DNA from 4 places in the Bacillus sp. FSL H8-0534 genome. Region 1 is predicted to be linked to each of the others. Evidence: riboswitches for the same ligand, from Rfam matches in the RefSeq annotation. Region 1 holds a riboswitch; each other region holds the start of a gene.
The links. Region 1 has a riboswitch for thiamine pyrophosphate ahead of MHH71_RS13820 (MTH1187 family thiamine-binding protein). Riboswitches for the same ligand answer to the same signal wherever they lie in the genome.
Positions count from the first base shown of each region.

Region 2: it holds a riboswitch for thiamine pyrophosphate, as region 1 does, so the genes downstream of both, thiT (energy-coupled thiamine transporter ThiT) here and MHH71_RS13820 (MTH1187 family thiamine-binding protein) in region 1, are expected to answer to the same signal.
Region 3: it holds a riboswitch for thiamine pyrophosphate, as region 1 does, so the genes downstream of both, thiC (phosphomethylpyrimidine synthase ThiC) here and MHH71_RS13820 (MTH1187 family thiamine-binding protein) in region 1, are expected to answer to the same signal.
Region 4: it holds a riboswitch for thiamine pyrophosphate, as region 1 does, so the genes downstream of both, tenA (thiaminase II) here and MHH71_RS13820 (MTH1187 family thiamine-binding protein) in region 1, are expected to answer to the same signal.

Region 1 is NZ_JBBOUC010000001.1:2,692,677-2,698,083, forward strand. It holds gene MHH71_RS13810 (ABC transporter substrate-binding protein) at 1-499, opposite strand, end outside; gene MHH71_RS13815 (ABC transporter permease) at 496-1,272, opposite strand; gene MHH71_RS13820 (MTH1187 family thiamine-binding protein) at 1,244-1,564, opposite strand; TPP riboswitch at 1,669-1,770, opposite strand; gene MHH71_RS13825 (hypothetical protein) at 1,946-2,083, shown strand; gene MHH71_RS13830 (anaerobic C4-dicarboxylate transporter family protein) at 2,361-3,674, shown strand; gene ilvA (threonine ammonia-lyase) at 3,749-4,957, opposite strand; gene thiE (thiamine phosphate synthase) at 5,226-5,407, opposite strand, start outside.
Region 2 is NZ_JBBOUC010000001.1:3,845,954-3,851,360, reverse strand. It holds gene feoB (ferrous iron transport protein B) at 1-1,232, opposite strand, end outside; gene MHH71_RS19500 (FeoA family protein) at 1,229-1,456, opposite strand; TPP riboswitch at 1,817-1,918, shown strand; gene thiT (energy-coupled thiamine transporter ThiT) at 2,013-2,681, shown strand; gene MHH71_RS19490 (sensor histidine kinase) at 2,840-4,639, opposite strand; gene MHH71_RS19485 (response regulator transcription factor) at 4,636-5,325, opposite strand; gene MHH71_RS19480 (class D sortase) at 5,379-5,407, opposite strand, start outside.
Region 3 is NZ_JBBOUC010000001.1:3,442,243-3,447,649, reverse strand. It holds gene thiC (phosphomethylpyrimidine synthase ThiC) at 1-1,501, opposite strand, end outside; TPP riboswitch at 1,768-1,883, opposite strand; gene MHH71_RS17560 (hypothetical protein) at 2,310-2,492, shown strand; gene MHH71_RS17555 (lactate permease LctP family transporter) at 2,608-4,269, opposite strand; gene MHH71_RS17550 (metal-binding protein) at 4,652-5,146, opposite strand; gene MHH71_RS17545 (YkvA family protein) at 5,197-5,407, opposite strand, start outside.
Region 4 is NZ_JBBOUC010000001.1:461,564-466,970, forward strand. It holds gene MHH71_RS02595 (esterase/lipase family protein) at 1-498, shown strand, start outside; gene MHH71_RS02600 (homoserine dehydrogenase) at 686-1,711, shown strand; gene MHH71_RS02605 (MBL fold metallo-hydrolase) at 1,881-2,603, shown strand; TPP riboswitch at 2,784-2,890, shown strand; gene tenA (thiaminase II) at 3,069-3,758, shown strand; gene MHH71_RS02615 (alpha/beta hydrolase) at 4,087-5,407, shown strand, end outside.

The DNA.
Region 1 (5,407 bases):
TTTCTACTTTACTAAAATCAGCTTGATGCTTATCCATAATTGTTTTTAACGTCGCTTCTTCTGCTGGTGCACCCCAACCGCCGTAGCGCTTACCTTCAAACCCTTTCGGAGAGGTAATATTATCTTTTTTCAGTGATGCAAATGCAGATGTATTATGTTGAATAATTGCTCCAATTGAAACAACCGGTATTCCTTCAACACGAGCTGATGTTACGTTTTCTTGATAACTTACACCGAAATCAGCTTTTCCTGATGCAATCATTTGCTCTGCCGATACGTTATCACCCGGCTGAATGATTTCTACGTCTAAACCTTGTTTTTTATAGTAGTCTTTCGTCTTTGCTACATATAAACCAGTATGGTTTGTATTCGGGAACCAGTCTAAAACAACTTTTACTTTCTTTTCTTTATCTGCGCTCTCTTCTTTCTTCGCCGCATTACAGCCAACAACACCAGCTGCAAGTATTGCAGCTAGCATCACTTTTAAGCCTTTTTTCATTTTCTGTCGTCCTTTCTGTATATCCATGGTGCTGTTAGTCTTGCCATAAATTCTACGATAAAATACAAGAGCAATGTCACCATGACAATAATTGCTGCAATACCAAATACACGAGCTGTTAAAAAGGATTTTGTTGCACGAGTAAGCATAACACCTAATCCCTCGCTCGCACCAAGCCACTCCCCGATAATTGCTCCCATCACGCTATATGTAACCGCAATTTTTAATCCAGAGAAAAAATATGGAAGCACGGCAGGGAATTTTACCTTCTGATAGATTTGCCATTTTGTCGCACGCATTGTTTGCAGCAACTTGAGCATGTTTTTATCTACTGTTTGAAAACCTTCTAAAATACTAAGAGCAATTGGAAAGAAACAAACAAGAATAACGACCATCACCTTTGGGAGCATTCCATATCCAAACCAAATAATAAATAGAGGGGCTAGTACGACAATCGGAATGGTTTGTGAAATAACGAGTAACGGATTAATTAACACACGAAATAACGGAATCACATCCATAATAATTGCAATACTCGTTCCAAGTAAAATCGCAAAGAATAATCCGATGATAACTTCTTGTAGTGTTTGCATTGTATTTGGCAACAATAAATCTTTCATTCCAATGAGTTCCTGTACAATAGTAGAAGGCTTGGGTAAAATCCACGGTTCAATTCGAAATAATGAAACAGATCCTTCCCATATAGAAATGAGAAGGATTAGCCAAATCATTGTAATTGTTATGTTAGATCGTTTCTGGTTTTTCATATTCATCACGGTACTTCCAAACTTTCTCATCAATCGTTACACCTGTACTTGGACGATAATGAATTTTAATAGAAGTAATAACCTCTTCTGCTCCAGCATCAACACAAGCTTGTTGTGCACGCTTAATGACATCAAGAAGCACGTCTAATTCTCCTTCTAGTGTTGTTTCCATCGCACCTACTTCATAACGAACACCCGATTGTTGTACGACTTCAATTGCTTTATCAACAACGGCATACACATCTTTCGTTTTTGCTTGTGGTACGACTGAAAATGAAATTGTAACTTGTTGTGACATCCGAAAATCCCCCTTGCAAAATATGTTCTGTAAAAAGAAAAGGCTTTCCTACAAAATACGTAGGAAAGCCTTGTATGCAAGTTATTATACAATAACATCTGCTTACATCACTTTAAGTAACTCCCTACGCTGGCATTATCCAGATCAGGTTGAGGGTCGATGCTTACTTACATCCTCTCAGCCAATTGGCTCCCCGGTCTTAATTCGTTTTCATTGTAGCATGATTTATTTTTTCAAACAAACAAATCTACATTTTTTCATAATATGATACCGCTCATAATCTATTGTTCATATATTTTATACTATATTTTCAAAGAAGCTGGTGCCTCAAAACTTGGTAAATGGCATTTTTGGCTCTTACATATCGGACTACCGATTATAATGATTGCACTTGCTCTTGAGATTTATGGCTACCATGCAGCTATACCTTTTGTTGCTGGTGGAAGTATTCTTGTTGTTCTTGCTATTATCATTTTTGCTATTAATATTTTCACACAAATTAAAGAATCTCTAAAATAAGTCTATTTCATAAGAAAAAAGCAGAAACAGATGAATTCGTTTCTGCTTTTTTCTTTGCAACACATTCACTATACGTCCATTATTTCTTATTTATATATTAAATTAAAGTAATTGTTTTTCCAAAATAATGTCACAAAATATAGTGAATGTTACATTTTATGTGTTATATAATAAAAAGGTTGATTTAACAGGTCTTTATTTGAATAATTTAATAATTATCATTCAAATTAAATTATTCAAAAATATCTTACCATATAAATTTTGGAGGTAGTTTATCATGTTTTGGCTACAATTTCTTACCTTATTACTCTGCATTTTTATCGGTGCACGCCTTGGTGGAGTTGGACTAGGGGTAATGGGTGGCGTTGGTATGGCAATACTTGTATTCGTATTCCATTTACAACCTACAGCTCCTCCTATTGACGTTATGCTGATGATTTTAGCAGTCATTACAGCTGCAGGTGCCTTACAAGCTGCAGGTGGAATGGATTACCTTGTTCATCTTGCAGAAAAAGCACTTCGTAAAAACCCGAAGCGCATTACATTTTTCGCACCTATTGTGACATATTTATTTACATTGTGCGCTGGAACTGGACATGTTGCCTATTCCGTACTTCCCGTTATTGCAGAGGTATCACGTGAATCAGGAATTAGACCTGAACGCCCGATGTCAATTGCCGTAATCGCTTCGCAACAAGCAATTACAGCAAGTCCAATCTCTGCTGCAACTGTGGCCCTGTTAGCAATGCTAGCTGATTATAAAATTACATTGTTAGATATTTTAAAAGTAAGTATTCCTTCTACTTTCATCGCTTGTATGCTAGCTGCTTTCGTTGCCAGCAAAATGGGTAAAGAGTTAAATGAAGACCCTGAATACTTGAAACGATTAAAAGAAGGAATGATTCCTAAACTTGAAGAAAAGAAAGAATTTATCGGTGCAAAGGGCGCCAAATTATCTGTTGTTCTCTTCTTATTTGCAACTATTTTTGTTGTTCTTCTTGGTTCATTCGAAGCACTTCGTCCAGGATGGATGATAGACGGAAAATTAGTTCGGCTTTCAATGCCAAACACAATTGAAATGGTAATGTTAACAATTGCTGCTCTTATTATTATCTTCTGTAAGCCAAATGTAGAAAGCATTGTATCTGGAAATGTCTTCAAAGCTGGTGCTACAGCCGTTGTTGCAATCTTCGGTATCGCTTGGATGGGAGACACATTCTTTAACGGAAACTTAAGTACGATTCAAGGATCGATTCAACACTTAGTAACAAGCGCACCATGGTTATTCGCTATTGCATTATTTATTCTATCTATTTTACTGTATAGCCAGGCAGCAACAGTACGTGCGTTAGTGCCACTCGGATTATCACTTGGTATTTCACCAGCACTTCTTATTGCGATGTTCCCTGCAGTAAACGGATATTTCTTCATTCCGAACTACGGAACAATTGTTGCTGCGATCAACTTTGACCGTACAGGAACAACACGTATTGGTAAATATGTATTAAATCATAGCTTTATGATTCCTGGTCTGGTCGCAACATTTGCTTCCATTGGAATTGGGATGCTACTAATTTCAATTATGTTTTAATATATAAAAAGCACAAACTTTTTCTGAATAAAGTTTGTGCTTTTTTCATTTAATCAAACGTTTGTTTAAATTCTTTATTCAATAACCTCTACATTATATCCTTTCTTCTCTATCGCGCTTAGCACTTCTTCAATATGATTTTTATTTTTCGTTTCTAATGATAAATGGAGCTGCGCATACCCAGGAAACACCTTTGTTCCAATTCTCTCTAAATGAATATGTAATACGTTCGCTTCAAAATTTGTCACAATTTCAAGTAAGTGTTGCAAATGTCCTGGTTTATCCTTAATTGTTGTCGCAATGTGAACAAATCGACCAGCTTCAACCATTCCATGTTCAATAATACGAGTGATAAAGTTTACGTCGACATTCCCTCCACTTAAAACTGACACAACCTTTTTTTCCTTCACAGGTACTTTTTGATATAGTAGCGCCGCTAATGAACTAGCACCGGACCCCTCTACTAATAATTTATTGCGTTCAAGTAGCATTAGCATCGTTCGTGCAATTTCCATTTCATCCACACAAAAAATATCATCTACGTAGCGCTCTACAAGCTGAAAAGTAAGCTCACCTGGTCTTTTTACCGCGATTCCATCTGCCATAGTCGGCGAAGATTCTACTGTAATTACCTTCTTTTCTTCAAAGGATTGCTTCATACCTGGACAAGCAAGCGCTTGTACACCATATATTTTTACCGATGGCTTCTGTTCTTTAATCGCCATCGCTATACCTGCAATTAAACCTCCGCCTCCAACAGGACAGATTACTGCATCTATATCATCAAACTGCTGCATAATTTCTAATCCAACTGTACCTTGACCAGCAATGACAGCCTCATCATCAAACGGGTGAACAAACTTCGCTCCCGTTTGTTCTTTTAAATCAAGTGCGTAAGCTAAAGCATCGTCAAATACATCACCTTGCAACTCTACATGTGCACCATATCGCTTAGTCGCAAGCACTTTACTAAGCGGGGCACCTTTTGGCATCACAATCGTACAAGGAATACCGAGCATATTACTAGAATAGGCAACTCCTTGTGCATGATTTCCAGCAGACGCTGCAACAACCCCATTTTCTAATTCACCTTTATCAAGAGAAACCATCTTATTATAAGAACCACGTACTTTAAAAGAACCCGTCTTTTGTAAATTTTCGAGTTTCAAATATACTTCATTATGCGATAGTTCACTAAATGTACTTGAATAATCTAGTGGTGTCATATGGACAATGCCTTTCATTTTCTCATGAGCAGCTATAATATCTTGTAAAGAAATCATATGTTCCCCTCCGAAACGATATATGTTCATACATATTAGTTTGAGCCGCACACTTTGTTTTATACGACAAAAAACCATTTTTTCAGATTAGAAATGGTTCTTCCCATATATCAACAATTTTCACTATTTATCCCGCTATTCGCGGGCAGTAAGACCCCCACCTCAAGATTCAGAGAGAAACGAGGAAGATAGGTGGGAGATTAACTGACCGTAAAATCCCAATTGGTGAGGGATGATAATCAGTATGGGATGAAGAACCCCCCACTAATTAAAGTTTCACTTTATCATTAAAAATACCTGTCAGTAAAGACGTACTTTCATAAGGCGAATCTGCTAAACTAATTGCAGAAATAACAGAAACGCCATCAGCCCCTGCCTCTATAACAGAAGCAGCATTTTTAACTGTAATTCCTCCAATACCAACAATCGGAACTGTAATCCCTGCCTCTC
Region 2 (5,407 bases), 1.2 Mb from region 1:
TCAATCGTTCTCGCTGCCATAATCCCAGGAACGTTACAACCAAAACCGATAATCATAGGAATAAATGCTTTTCCGTTTAAACCAAAGAATTCCATAATACGGTCCATTACAACTGCAATGCGGGCCATATACCCTGAGTCTTCTAATAACGAAATAAAGAAGAACAATGCAAAAATTTGTGGAACGAATACTAATACCGCACCAACGCCGGCAATAATCCCCTCTGTAACGAGCGCTTGAATAAACTCAGAGGCACCAATGTTTGTTAAACCTGCCGTTACCCAATCCGTAAACTGCCCACCAAGAAATTCATCAAGCATATCTGATAAAGGCGTACCGATCCACGTAAACGTAACCTGAAAAATAAAAAACATAACTGCTAAAAAGATTGGAAGTCCTAAAATTTTATGTGTAATTAACTTATCAATTTTTTCTGAAAAGGGAATCTTTCCTTCCTTTTCATGCTGAATGACATTTGTTTTTAACTTTTCAATATACGCTGCACGTGTCCGGTAAATATGCTGTTCTAGCGTACTATCAAGTTTCGCTTCTAATTTAGAACGAATTGCTACAAGCTTTTCATAAACAGGCAATCTTTTAACTTCTTGTTCTACTACTTCGTTATTACTTAAAAATTGAAGTGTAAGCCATCTAGGATGCTCATAATTTGCTTGAGTTAAAAGATCCATGATTTCTTCAATACCTGCATCTACTTCTTTACCATAAGAAAGAATGAAAGACTTTTTCTCTTTCTTCTCGTTCTCATGAAGAGTAGCCAGTAATTCTTCACAACCTTTACCACTTCTCGCAACAACAGGAACGACCGTTACTCCTAATACTTCTGACAATCTGTTCGCATTAATAACAATTCCGCGTTGCTTCGCAACATCAATCATATTTAAACCGATAGAAACTGGTTTACCAAACTCTAGTAGTTGCAATGTTAAATGCATATTGCGCTCAAATTGAGAAGAGTCAACAATATTTAGCATATGATGAAATTCTTCTGTTAGTAGAAACTTTGTAACGACACCTTCATCACGAGAAACAGGATTTAAATCATATATACCTGGTAAATCAATTAATGTCCCTTGCTTCCCCTTTAACTTACCAACCTTCTTTTCTACTGTTACTCCGCTCCAGTTTCCTACATATTCATACGAACCCGTCAGCGCATTAAATAATGATGTTTTCCCTGTATTCGGGTTCCCTAGCAATGCAACCTTATTCACGCTAATTCCACCTTTATCATTTTCGCGTCACAATGACGAATACTAATTAATTGTCCACGGCACTCTAATGTACACGGCCCTTTAAACATCGCTTTTTGTTTCATACGAAGTTCACTTCCTTCTGAAAGACCAAAAGCAGCTAATCTCCGCTTTAATAATTTATCTAACGTTTGTAAATTTTTAACTAATACTTTTTCACCTATTTTAATATCAACTAAGCTCATAATCTTCCCCCTCGAAAGAGAATGATAATTATTTTCAAGAAAATTATATCACATTCTATGAATCAAGTACTATATATTTTTTCTTCCTATTTATTAACATTTCGGGAGAATTATATATATCCATGTTGATTTGCTGGCATATAAGTCGCTGCTATGAAAACAAAAGGAGATCTCCACTCGTTTTCTCCTTTTGCTTTCACTTGGCGTGGAGCAGGAAGAGGGTCTGACCGCTTCTATCCATGGCCGAATCCTCTCTTCCACCTAGAAAGAAGGTTTTTATGCCGTTTCAATTTGTATTTATATATTCATTTGCCATTCTCATCCATTTCAATTACAATAAACCTAACAAATAAAGAATCTCGTTATCACAGGGGGAGCTTTGCTGCTGAGAGGGAACACTTCGTTCCGACCCTTAGAACCTGTTAGTTAATGCTAACGTAGGAATTGTGCAAACGTTGAACTTGAAATACCTCATTCTTTTTCTACTTACGTATTTCATATCTCCCTATGATAAGTATTCTTTTTTGTGCAACTTGGATTTAGGGGGATTAACAACATGCGTAACACCAATTTACAAGCGATGATTGAATCTGCAATCCTTGCAGCCTTCGCCTTGATCATCGACATTTTACCACTATCAATTAAACTTCCAACAGGCGGTTCTGTTTCATTTGCAATGATTCCTATTTTTATTATCGCTTACCGCTGGGGCTTTAAAACTGCTTTCTTAGGAGGACTCATTTGGGGTCTACTACAAATTGTAGTCGGCGATGTTTACATTTTAACGCCAGTTCAAGCGTTTATTGAGTACTTCGTTGCATTTGCTTTTATCGGTTTTGCTGGTTTATTCTATCGTCCAATTCAAAAGGCACTTGCGAACAACCAACATACATCTAACGTACAATCCGACATTGGTAGCCGCAAAGATAAACCTTCATCAAAAAGCGGGCAAGGGAAAAAGGCGCTTTTTTATATTATCCTTGCTACATTTGTTGGTAGCTTTGCCCGTTATTTCTGTCACTTTATTGCTGGTGTTATCTTCTTTGGGAAGTACGCACCACCAGGACAGTCAGCTGTTCTTTATTCATTGATCGTGAATGGTAGTACAATGCTCGGTTCATTTGCATTATGCACAGTATTACTACTACTCCTGTTTTCAACTTCACCACGCTTATTTAAAAGTATTGGTGCGCATAATATAAATTTTAAAAATAAGAGTGCCTAAATGGCAGTCTTATTTTTTATCATTTTAACCGAGAAGATCCCCTCCTCTAAACGAAGTGAAGGTGGGGGTCTTACTGCCCGTTAATACGGGATAAAAACCAAAAGGCCTTTCTCTACTGAGAAAGACCTTTTTCATTCTGTGTATTTAGACAAATCCTACTACACTTTTTTATTTAAATAGAAGTAAAACAACACACCATCTGCTGTATTATTTACACCATACTCTACGCCATGAAGTTCCAAAATATTTTTGGAAATAGCAAGTCCGAGTCCCGTTCCACCGTTTGAACGTTGACGAGCTGTATCTATACGGTAAAAACGGTCCCATATTTTATCTAATTGTTCTTCTTCAATATGAGTGCCTTTATTTTCTATACAAATCTTTATTTGATTTAGCTCATCTATTGTAGAAATAATAATATCCTCTTTTTCAGGTGTATAACGGATTGCATTCGTAATGAAATTGACAATTACTTGCTCAATGCGATGTTGATTTGCAACAACTTGAGCTGGAGATATGTGTTTGTGAATATGAAGTTGTTTCTTCTCTATTTCTAATGATAGTTGTCCACATATATGCTCAATGACCTCATCAATATGAAAAGTATCCATCTGCATTTTATACGTGCCAGATTCAAATTTAGCTAACTCCAGCATGTCCAAAATTAACATATCCATCTTATCCACTTCTTTTTCCATTGCCTGAAAATAATATTCTTTCTTATGTTCGGCTACCCCATCTTTTAGAATCGAAATACAGCTTTTCATAATACTTAGTGGTGTTTTCAATTCATGTGAGACACCTGAAATAAATTCTTTTCTCGTATTTTCTAGCTTTCTTTCTTTTTCAATATCTTGTTCTAATTGTTCAATATGTGTGTGCAATGTATTTGATAATATATTAATGTTGTTAGATAAATCGCCAATCTCATCTTTTGAAGTAATTGGGATTCTTTCCGAAAAATCTAAATGTGCAATTTTTTTCGTTGTATCATTAATTCGTAATAGCGGTTTTGCAATTTGTTTTGAGTAATAAAAAGATGCCAACAAGGTAAGTACTAGCACAAATGCAATAATATATACATAATAATCCTTTACCATTTGCACTGCTTCATCTACGGGCTGCAAGGACGCCATCGCGAATATATATGTTAAAGAGCCATCCTTTTCCTTTATCGGTTTGATTAATAATTTATATTTTATATCATTTTTTTCATAGTCATTTATTCTTAAGGCATCATTGTTATCTTTATTTTCATTTAACAGTAAGTCCGCTTGAAATTCTTTTATACTCTCCAAGAACAAAGTGTTTTTATAAAGTGGATTCACTATCCCTTTACTATCAGGTAGTTGCACTTTTGTAACAGTTCCCCCAAAACCAGTACTAGGAACTTGAGCAGCACTTTTCTTTTCCTCTTTCACCTTAGGAGCTATTTCATTTATTTTCTTATCTAATGGCTTGTTGGACCAATTTATACCCTTACTTAAATTTAATACAGCAGGAACAACTGTAGAATCTCTAACCATCCCATAAACTGAAATTTGCAACCCTGAAAAATACGGCATTTTTTCATTTTCAATCTCTTCTATCCCCATAAGATAATAGAGAGGGATTGTAAGGTTTGTTTTTCCAAGTTCCTTCTGCGATAGCCGATCCAGCTTTACTTCTAAATAAAAATCAGTCGCATGTTTTAAATTTCCATCACTATCTAATGCTGTAATCCATGTATTATTTTCTCTATAAAAATCTTGTTCCAGTTTCTGAATTGCTTCTGTGTTACCATCACTATTCAAATACTCTCTCTCAAAGGAGCTTATATTTGTTTGAATATCATTTACTTTTCTGTTGGCATAATATTGTTTGAAAAATATCGTTTGTCCAATAAAAATCGTCGCTAAAATCAACATGCATAGTGCTGTTGTAAGAATAAATAATTTGAGTACAATCCCTTTTCTCATACATTCCCCTCAAATTTATACCCCATCCGAACAACAGTCGTAATGTACTTTGCTTTATCTCCTAATTTATTTCGTAAATTACGGATATGACTATTCACTGTCCGGTCATCACCAGCAAATTCATATCCCCAAATTCTTGAAATCAATTGCTCTCTTGTCAAAACAATCCATTGATTCTGCATAAAATAGGTCAATATCTCAAACTCTGTATGTGTTAAATTAATGTCCACTCCCTCTATCGTAACGATACGTGATGGGAAATGAACACAAATTCCATGAATAGATAGCGTATCATCTTCATTACTTGGAGATTTACTTGTAAGTATTCGACTTTCAAGTAATCGCTTTGCCCTCGCTAGTAAAATAGGCGGACTATATGGCTTCGTTACATAATCATCCGCTCCTAACTCAAATCCAAGTAACGTATCGTCTTCATCCACACGTGCCGTGAGCATAATAATCGGCACTTGAGACGTTTTACGGATTCTTCGGCAAACAGACCAACCATCCAATTCCGGTAACATGATATCAAGAATAACTAAATGAACCTCTTCTTCTTCAAACAAGGATAAAGCTTCTTTCCCATCTCTTGCCTCAAGTACTTTATATTGTTCATTTAGAAAATAATCTTTCAATATTTCGCGTAAAATATCTTCATCCTCAACAATTAAAATTGTTTTTGTCATATTCCCTTCCCCCTTCTCTCATTCTAAATAGCTAAAGACAGAGTACTATACTCTCATTTTGAATCAGTAGAAATCAATTTCG
Region 3 (5,407 bases), 750 kb from region 1:
ATTCAAAACGCGCTTTTGAAAGAGCATCATCACGTTGCTGCGCTGTTTTGTGTCCTTTCGCAAGATCAGCCGCATGCGCCGCAATTTTATACGTAATAACCCCTTCACGAACGTCATCTTTGTTCGGTAAGCCTAAATGCTCTTTCGGTGTTACATAACAAAGCATTGCTGTACCAAACCAGCCAATCATCGCTGCACCAATCGCCGATGTAATATGATCATACCCCGGTGCAATATCCGTTGTTAAAGGTCCAAGTGTATAAAATGGTGCGCCTTGGCAAATATCAAGTTCTTTATCCATATTTTCTTTAATTAAATGCATTGGTACATGCCCTGGTCCTTCAATCATAACTTGAACATCATGCTTCCAAGCAATTTTTGTTAACTCACCAAGCGTTTCAAGCTCAGAGAATTGCGCTTCATCATTCGCATCTGCAATCGAACCTGGACGTAATCCATCTCCAAGAGAGAAGGAAACATCATATTGTTTCATAATTTCACAAATTTCTTCAAAGTGAGTGTATAAGAAGTTTTCTTTATGATGGAATAAACACCACTGCGCCATAATAGAACCACCGCGCGAAACAATTCCTGTCGTACGTTTTGCTGTAATTGGAATGTAACGAAGTAGTACACCTGCATGAATTGTAAAGTAATCCACACCTTGCTCCGCTTGTTCAATTAACGTGTCACGGTATACTTCCCAAGTTAAATCTTCAGCAATACCATTTACTTTTTCTAGCGCTTGATAAATCGGCACTGTTCCAACTGGTACAGGAGCATTACGAATAATCCATTCACGAGTCGTATGAATATTTTTCCCTGTTGATAGGTCCATAATTGTATCTGCACCCCAGCGCGTTGCCCATGTCATCTTCTCTACTTCTTCCGCGATAGAAGAAGAAACTGCAGAGTTACCGATATTCGCATTTACTTTCACGTGGAAATTGCGTCCGATAATCATCGGTTCTGCTTCTGGGTGGTTAATGTTTGCTGGTAAAATCGCACGTCCTTCTGCGATTTCTTTACGAACAAACTCAGGCTCTACACCTTCACGAATCGCAACATATTCCATCTCAGATGTAATGATACCGTTACGTGCATAGTGCATTTGCGTTACATTTGCGCCCTTTTTTGCACGAAGTGGTTTACGATCCATCTGCGGGAACACAGGTGTATGCTGAGAAGCAGCCTTCACGCCATCATCTTCCGGTTTAATTTCACGTCCTTCATACTCTTCTACATCTCCACGGTCAACACTCCAAGCACGGCGAGGTGTTGGAATTCCTTTTTCCAGCTCTACTTTGTACTCAGGGTCTGTGTACGGACCACTTGTATCATACACGCGAATCGGCGGATTTGGTACACCGTTTGTATCACTTTGCTCAATCTCACGCATTGGTACTTTCATACCTTCACGCGGGCCATCCACATAGACTTTCTGACTTCCTGGTAAACTCGACTTCAATTCAATTTGCTCAGCTGAAACAGATTGCTTCATAATTTGTGTTTCCTCCCCTTTATCATTTCAGGCAAATCGAACTTGCTCAGAATCTCGGGCCACCTTCTGGGCAATTCGATTCCCGCTTCAGCAGCTAGAATGATCGGTGGCTTCGCCTCTTCAGCTGAAGCTCCATCCCCTCCCATTCTGACCGAGCCGCTTTCGCTTTACTTGTGAAAAGGACAAGAACTAGTGACCAGCGCATGCCAAAATAAAAAGAGCCAGGTCCATAGTAAAACAAGGACCTGGCTCATAAAGACATAGTTATGTAAAGCCGTTAACTTCCCTACGCTGGTACGAGCCAGATCAGGTCCAGAGGGTTAAGAAGTTCTCGCACTTCTCTCTCAGCCCACGCTTCTCTTGGGCACCCCTAGTTTATCACTGATTTAATTTTCAATACTTTCCCATCATACACGATAATCAGAAAAATGCAAAGGCATGAAGTACAATTTTTACATGTCGTTTTTTATCTGCTAGTCGATACTCCCTATTGAACCACTGATTATTAACCCGACCAATCGGGCTTTTACAGGCAGTTCATCTCCCACCTAACTTCTTTGTTTCCACTGAATTTTGAGGTGGGGGTCAAAACTTACCCATGTTCAGCTAAAATCAGAACACCTAAAAAGTTAGTCATATTATTTATTCACATATGTAAAGTAAAGTTTAGATCAGGAGTGAAATTATAATGGGTTGTTTGGGATCTATCTTCCGATTTACGTTTTTCGCAATATGTATCATTTTTGTCCTCTGGTTTGGAGGCTCGTCAATTATAGCCTTCTTTTCTGCTCTGTTTTGGGGAAGTTGGATGCATTTTTGGACATTATTTTCTATCTGGATTACTGCAAATTACGGAATCGGTTGGCTGTTTGAAGTTCACTGGAAAGATGAGGACGCAGGCGAAGAATTCTTTGCAATTTTTATTCTTTTCATCAGCATACTTATTTATAGAGGGATCAATAAACTTGGAAGGGTATTTATTCGAGGATGAATAGTCTTTCATGCCGTGCGTAACCATCGGGTTAAGTGTATGTATCATTTTAGGCATAAACAAGCCAGGTACTTTCAGCACCTGGCTTGTTTGTGTTAAGTTGGTGGCTATCTACTTAAGGTATCATCCACGTTAAATAATAAGCTTGTACATATGTCATAATACCAACAATAACTACAAAGAATATACTATGTTTTACTGTGAAGCGGAATAAGTCAGATTCTTTTCCAGCGAGACCTACTGCTGCACACGCGATCGCAATCGATTGCGGAGAAATCATTTTACCCGTTACACCACCTGTTGTATTTGCAGCAACAAGCAATACTTCTTTCACACCAACTTGCTGTGCTGTAATAGCTTGCAAATTGGAGAATAGCGCGTTTGCCGATGTATCTGATCCTGTTAAGAATACACCGAGCCAGCCAAGGAATGGTGAGAAGAATGGGAATAATCCACCTGTTCCTGCTAATGCTAACGCGAGTGTTGAGGATAAACCAGAATAGTTTGCGATGAATGCGAATCCTAATACTAAACCGATAGATAGAATTGGCATTTTTAATTCTTGTAACGTTTCTGCAAATGTTTCTATAGCTTGTTTTGCACTCATTTTTAAAATAATGATAGAAATGATACAAGCGATTAAAATTGCTGTTCCAGTTGCTGATAAAATATCAAGTTTGAATACTGCCTCATAAGGCGTTGGTTTATTTACAATTGGCTCTGCCTTCATGACTAAATTGTGCAGACCTGGAATTTGAAACTTAAAGACAAGACTTTCTAACGTCCCACCTGGAGCAAATAATGCTTTAAAGAAACTTTGACTCCAAATAACAACCATCACTGTCAAAATAATAAATGGTGACCAAGCCTTTACAACTTTTCCTACTGTTAATTTCGGCATGGATGCAGCCGTCGTTGTTGCTGCCGCTTCAGCATTTGCTTGATTAGATTGATAGATTTCTTTCGGCTGCCATACTTTTAGGAATAATGCTAAACATACTAAGCTGACAAGTGCTGATGTAATATCTGGAAGTTCTGGTCCTAAAAACGTTGCTGTAATAAATTGCGTAATTGCAAAGGAACTACCTGCTACAAGTAATGCAGGCCATGTTTGTTTTATACCTTTGAAGCCATCCATTAAAAATACGATAAAGAATGGAACAAACAATGATAAAAACGGCAATTGGTGTCCAGCCATTTGTCCAATTTTGTGGGGATCAATACCCGTTACTTGCCCCGCAACTGTAATTGGAATTCCCATCGCTCCGAACGCTACCGGTGCTGTATTTGCAATTAAGCAAAGTCCTGCTGCATATAACGGATTTAAACCAAGACCAGCAAGAAGCGCTGCTGTAATTGCTACCGGTGCACCGAATCCTGCTGCTCCTTCCAAAAATGCGCCAAATGAAAAGCCAATTAAAATAACGAGTAAACGATGGTCATTCGTAATCGATAGTACCGATGCACGAATCACATCAAACTGTCCTGTTTTGACAGAAATTTTATATAAAAATACCGACATCACAATAATCCATGCAATTGGCCATAACCCGTATGCAAAGCCATATCCGGTTGCTGCCATCGCCATTGCAAACGGCATTTTATACGCAAATAGCGCAACTAAAATTGTTAATACAACTGTAATAAGTCCTGCTACATAGCCCTTCATACGAAAGACTGCTAAAGCCAAGAAAAAAAAGATAATTGGAATAAGTGCTACCGCTGCGGAAATCCAAATGTTACCGAACGGATCGTAAACTTGTGTCCATGTGCCCATTGTCCTCTCCCTTTCTGTAATCCCCTGTTTTAAAATCCTTATAATCCTATCAATAGACTATCCGGTCATCATACCTTTAAGTCCAAAATAAAAAACGTTTAAGAAAACGTTTTCAATTATTGTATTTATACTTTACCATACCATTTTTATTTTAAAAAGATTTTTCTGATTATTTTTTCCATTTTTTCGTTTAATTGCACTTTCTATAAATAGGAAAAAAGTAAGTTTCATTCTTCCCTCATTATTTTAAACAAACGTTTGATTAACAAAAGAAAAGACTGTCACTCTGGCGTATTTCACTTTAAACAAACGTTTGATTAAAAGCCTTATGCCTCGTTCAGCACAACTAAAAAAGAAAAAGCACTCGCAATTCGCAAGTGCCCTACCTTCTTCTTCTTTTCTTCTTTTTTCTCATAAGCTTTTTCCGGCGCGTATTCAATCGATCCGCTATAATATGGAGTGCACTCGCAGCGATAACTCCAATTACAAATGTCGTTAAAGCAACATCATGTTCCTTTGCAATCTCAAGTAACCTTCCGTCTAGCACCATTTTATTTACTATGTATAGGAATGGAGAAAAGACAAGAAGCATATACAATATACGAATGAGATCACCGATTACAAGCGTATGCGTTAAAAAAGAACGATGCGGCATCACACATTGATACGGATACCAAAAAATACGAAGTAATCCCCATTTATTATAGGCGTTACTATGAATATCCAAATCTGGTGTTAAGAAAAACGTGCCGATTAAAAAGCCTATCGCAAAAGTGAGTAAAAAATCAAAATTTGTTAATCCATACGAAACAAGCATAAATAAAACAATCGGAAGAGAAAGTAAGTTTATTTTCGTATGTGTTTTTCCTGATGGCATAGTACACTTCCTCGCTTATGTTTGCCCTGCCAGCACATGACAGTTCTCAGCTATTGATCTAATTTTTGATCGATAAACGATGTGTCTATATCCGAACCAAACCAATCCGCTAATTTCATCTGCGCTTTTTCTTTTACATCTTCATTTACATACATGGATGCTTGCAAAAGTGCAGCTGTTAATGCCCCTAAATCATCCGTATAACCAATTCCAGCTATAAAATCCGGAATCGCATCAATTGGCGCAATAAAGTAAGCAAGT
Region 4 (5,407 bases), 2.2 Mb from region 1:
GTCTTAAATAGTTCCATTTTGAAGGATACGAAAGATATAAGTCAATGGGATTTAAGTACAGATGGAGCGAAGGAATTAAATGACTGGGTAAAAGCGCAACCAGATGTATATTATTTCTCTTACAGCGGACATGCAACACAAGCCGCACCTATAACGGGAATCCATTTTCCGCACATTACAATGAATAAGACACTAATGGGAAATGCAATTTTCTTAGGGGCATATGCAAGATACGAACAGAATCGTCCATTCATCGATTCATCTTGGTGGCAAAATGATGGTGTAGTGAATACAAGTTCAATGGTGGGACCATCAACTGATACGATTATAAATAATAATGACACACCAGAGCTTGGAAAATGGAACCATATTGAGACAAAACAAAACTGGGATCACCTTGATATGGTTGGACTAAGTGTTTCGGACTCATTAGGGTTTTCTGATATTAATGCTTTTTACCGAACAATTGCTGAAAAGTTATCCAATTTACCAAAATAAAGTAAAACTGTAATCATTGGGGGTCTTACTGTCCACGAATAGCGTGGGGGACTGAATTCCTATTTATATCGAAATATAAATAGGAATTCAGATTATTCTGAGGGAGTTTTTACTTCGTGAATTGTATTTTACTTTCGAAGTATAATGGAGTTAACATTAAAATAGCATGATAGTCCGAGGTGATGATATGAGAGTTAACGTGGTGATATCTGGATATGGAACTGTTGGAAAAGAGTTTGTAAGATTGGTATTTGAGAAAGCTTCATATATAAAAGAGATGTACGGCATCGAACTTGTTTTTACTGGAATTATTGGGAGTACAGTCAATCTTTATAATGACAAAGGTTTACATATTAAAGAATTATTAACTTATGGTACTGGTTCTCATGTATTAGAGAAGTATACCAAACACTATCCACTTGATAAAAGTGAAAAGTTTCCTTTTGGTACTGTATTAATTGAATCGACACCAACTAATCTTCAAACTGGTGAACCAGGAAGAACATACATTGAAACAGCGATTGAAAACCATATGGATGTAGTAGCTATTTCGAAAGGAGCACTTGTTAACGCATGGAAAGAAATAAAAGAAAAAGCAAAACTCGCAAACGTACGTATCTATTATAGCGGCGCAACTGCTGCTGCACTCCCTACATTAGATATTGGACAATTCAGTTTAGCAGGATGTCAAATTGAAAGTATAGAAGGTATTTTAAATGGAACAACAAATTATATTCTTACAAAAATGTATGAAGAAGATGTAACATTCCAGGAAGCATTGCATCAAGCACAGCACAAAGGGATAGCTGAAACAAACCCCTCATTAGATATAAGTGGAATGGATAGTGCTTGTAAACTTTTATTATTGGCAAATAGTTTGCTGCAAGCAGAATGTTCATTGAATTGTATATCTATAAAAGGTATAGAGGATGTTACAAAACAAGATATAGAGAAAGCAAAAGAACAAGGTAAATCTCTAAAACTAATTGCAACAGCATATAAAGATCATTCAGGAAATCTTAAACTTGAAGTATGCCCGCGTGAAATAGAGAAAGGGCATCCATTGGCTCATGTAAATGGAACAGAAAAAGGAATCACTTTTCATACTGATACGATGGGGAAAGTTACTTCAACCGGAGGAGCTTCAAGCCCAAGAGGAGCAGCGGCAGCGGCTTTGAAAGATTTAATTAATTTGTATCGAAAAGATGTATGATGAAAAAATATAGTCTTCAATTAAAATGAAAAAGATAATAATCAACTTGACAAATAAATATTTTTATGTTATAATTAAAATTTTAACATTTGACATCAAACCCTTAGGGTGATACATTTTAGTAAGAGAAATAACTTCACTAATTTATGTATCGAGGGGGACGTGTAGTATGAAAATAGAAAACGGTCTAGCGGTTTTGAAATTGAAAATTCAAGGATTTGAATTAAATCCAACATTACTTTGGGATGAAAAAGAAGCTCTATTAGTCGATACTGGTATGCCAGGTCAATTAGAAGGGATTCGCGATGCAATGATTGGTATTGGTGTGCCTTTTGAACAATTACAAGCAGTTATTTTAACTCATCAAGATATAGACCATATTGGAAGTCTTCCTGAAATACAGCAGAAGGCAGATCATTCTATTGAAGTGTACGCCCATGGATTAGACAAACCTTATATTGAAGGACAGTTACCCCTTATTAAAGGAGATCCAAATAAAATGAGTGAAGAAAAATGGGCGGCACTTCCAGATGTTGTGCAAGCTTTATATAAAAATCCTCCAACAGCAAAAGTAAATCAAACCTTAGAAGATGGACAAAGACTTCCATTTCTCGGAGGCATTGAAGTGATTCATACACCAGGACATACTCCGGGGCATATTAGTTTATATAGTGAAAAGTATAAGACATTAATTGCAGGTGACGCGATGGTATGTGTTGAAGGAAAACTAAAAGGGCCAGTTCCACATACGACACCAGATATGGAAACAGCTACAGAATCACTTAGAAGATTTTTAGAGTTTGATATTGAGAGGATAATTTGTTATCACGGTGGTGTTTGTGATTTGAATGCGAAGGAGCAGATTGAAACATTAGTAAGAAAAGAAAAGTAATGTTGTTATGCAAACTCGTATTTTATCCAGTATAAATTGCCCATAAAAGCCCGACTGGTAAGGGATGATGAAGAATACCCCATTTTATAAAGTTTTACTTTATGAAGTTCGAACGTTCAAATTATATTTGATAGTTATATGGATTATGTTATGATAAGTATCAAAGTTAAATAGTTTATTTCTATCCACTAGGGGGGCCTTTTATAGGCTGAGATCAAAGGATATTTTTGAAACTCTTAGGACCTGATCTGGGTAATACCAGCGTAGGGAAGTGGAAGTGACAGAAGATGATATTTTTAAAATATTGATGATGTCCAGTCCGCTTTCTTTACGTGTGTGTAAAGAAAGCTTTTTTATTTTTGTGCACCTATTTGAAGTAAATCTCTGTAGTCTAGTCGTTAACGAGCGATTGGTTAAGAAATCTGTTTCATTTTTATTATTAAAATGTTTATTGGAGGGTCTTTCATGTCATTTTCACAGTTAGTACGTAAAGAAGTTAATCCAATTTGGGAAGCAAGTTTTAATCATCCATTTGTAACAAAACTAGGAGACGGCATATTAGATTTAGCTAGTTTCCGCTATTACGTTTTGCAAGATTCATATTATTTAAGTCATTTTGCAAGAATCCAATCGTTAGGAGCAGCAAAAGCTATTGAATTAGAAACGACAGCCCGTATGGCGCACCATGCACAAAATACATATCAAGCGGAATTATCACTGCATGAGAATTTCGCTAAAAAACTAGGAATTACGAAAGAAGAAAAAGAATCGTTCATTCCTGCACCGACGGCTTATGCGTATACATCACATATGTATCGCGCTGCATATGATGGGCATATCGGGGATGTTATCGCAGTAATTTTGCCTTGCTATTGGCTTTATTATGAAATTGGTGAGCGACTCAAGGAATGTCAACCTGAAGAACCAATTTACCAAGAATGGATTTCCGCATATGGCTCTGATTGGTTCCGTACTTTAGTAGAAGAGCAAATTGCTAGATTAGATGCCATTGCTGAAACAGTAACAGAAGCTGATCGTAAGCGAATGAAACAGCATTTTGTAATTAGCAGTCAATATGAGTATTCATTTTGGGAGATGGCTTACACATTAGAAAAGTGGCCAGTGGAAGAACAAGTAGAAGATGTAAGTTTATAATGAAAAGATATGTCTCTCATCAAGCATGCGAGAGTATAGAAAATGACTAACTTAGTTTAGTCATTTTTTTTTACAAAATAATAATATCTATATTCTATGTTTTAGGAAAATTAATTTTAGTGATTAATTGATTACATATTATAAAAAAATTACACAATAAAAAAGAGGGAGAAGATGGTTTTTATTGAATTTTGTTTATAATTCCTTTTTAACTTGTTAGAGGGTAATCGTAAAGAAGATTATTAATCTTTTTGACACTTTTTATTCCACTTACAATAATTGGGGTGTTCTATTAAAAAAATTTAATTTTGGAAAGGGATCAATAAATATGAAAACAAGAAAACGAATAGGAAATAATTTTTTACTCGTTAGTGCAATTTGTGTGATAAGTATTCCTTCTGTTTCATATGCGGAGGAAGTAATTTCACCTAAAAATTTCGCGAGTCCTTCAAGTTTGTATGAGGGGAGGAATATGGATGTATTGAAAACAAGTTTTTATGCCAATACATATAATAATCCGTTCAACCACCAATTTATTTCGACATTAAAGGAAACAAACACAAATATAAAAGAAATAGACAATGTTGATGATGAAAATCCTGTTATATCTACTACTCTTACATTTATTCGTGATATGCATGCTGAAAATTATAAATCTGCATTTGATTTAACTTCTCGATCTTTACAGAAGATAATATCTGAAAAATGGCTGGAGAGTTATTGGAAGGGACTCCCAGTACAATTACAAGCAGGTTCTTTTATTGGAATTGGAGAGATAAAACAAAAAGAGACAAATTCCGTTCATACAAATGTAGAGATTGGATTAGTTTTTGAACAATTTACTGTGCCTTTACTAATTAAATTAGATCCATCTGGAAAAATAGATGATTTTCAATTTAGCATGTCGTTTAGTCCTGTCGCAGAACGTCCATCATATAGTAAGCCTGAATCATTTGTTGAAAAAGCAGTAGTAGTCGGAAGTGGCGCGTTTCCATTACCAGGAACATTGTCTGTTCCAAAGGGAAATGGTCCTTTCCCAGTGGTTATCCTTGTTCAAGGATCTGGAGCAAGCGATCAAGATGAAACTGCATTTGCTTTAAAACCATTTCGCGATTTAGCTGAAGGTCTTGCTTCAAAAGGAATTGCTGTCCTTCGCTATAATAAACGAACCTATGAACATGGATTGAAGACGCAATTTAGTCCTTTTTATACAGTTGATAAAGAGACAACGGACGATGCACTTCTTGCCACTCGTTTTCTTCAAAATGAACCTATGATAGACAAGAATCAAATTTATATTCTTGGTCATAGTCAAGGTGGAATGATGGTTCCGCAAATGATCGAAAAAGACCAAAATCAAAATATTGCTGGGGCGATTGTAATGGGAGGACCAGCTCGTACAATCCAAGATGTTGTTTTAGATCAATTTGATTATCTTTTTTCTATTGGAAGAATGAAACCTGAAGAATATAAATTTTACAAAGAGCAATTTAAATTATTAAATGATCCTAACTTCTCTAGTCAGAATCCTCCAAAAGATTTTTATTTAGGATCACCTGTATTTTGGGATTCTATTCGTAAAATTAAGGCAGCGGAAATGTCCAAAGAACAAAAGACACCTCTTCTTATTATTCAGGGAGAAAGAGACT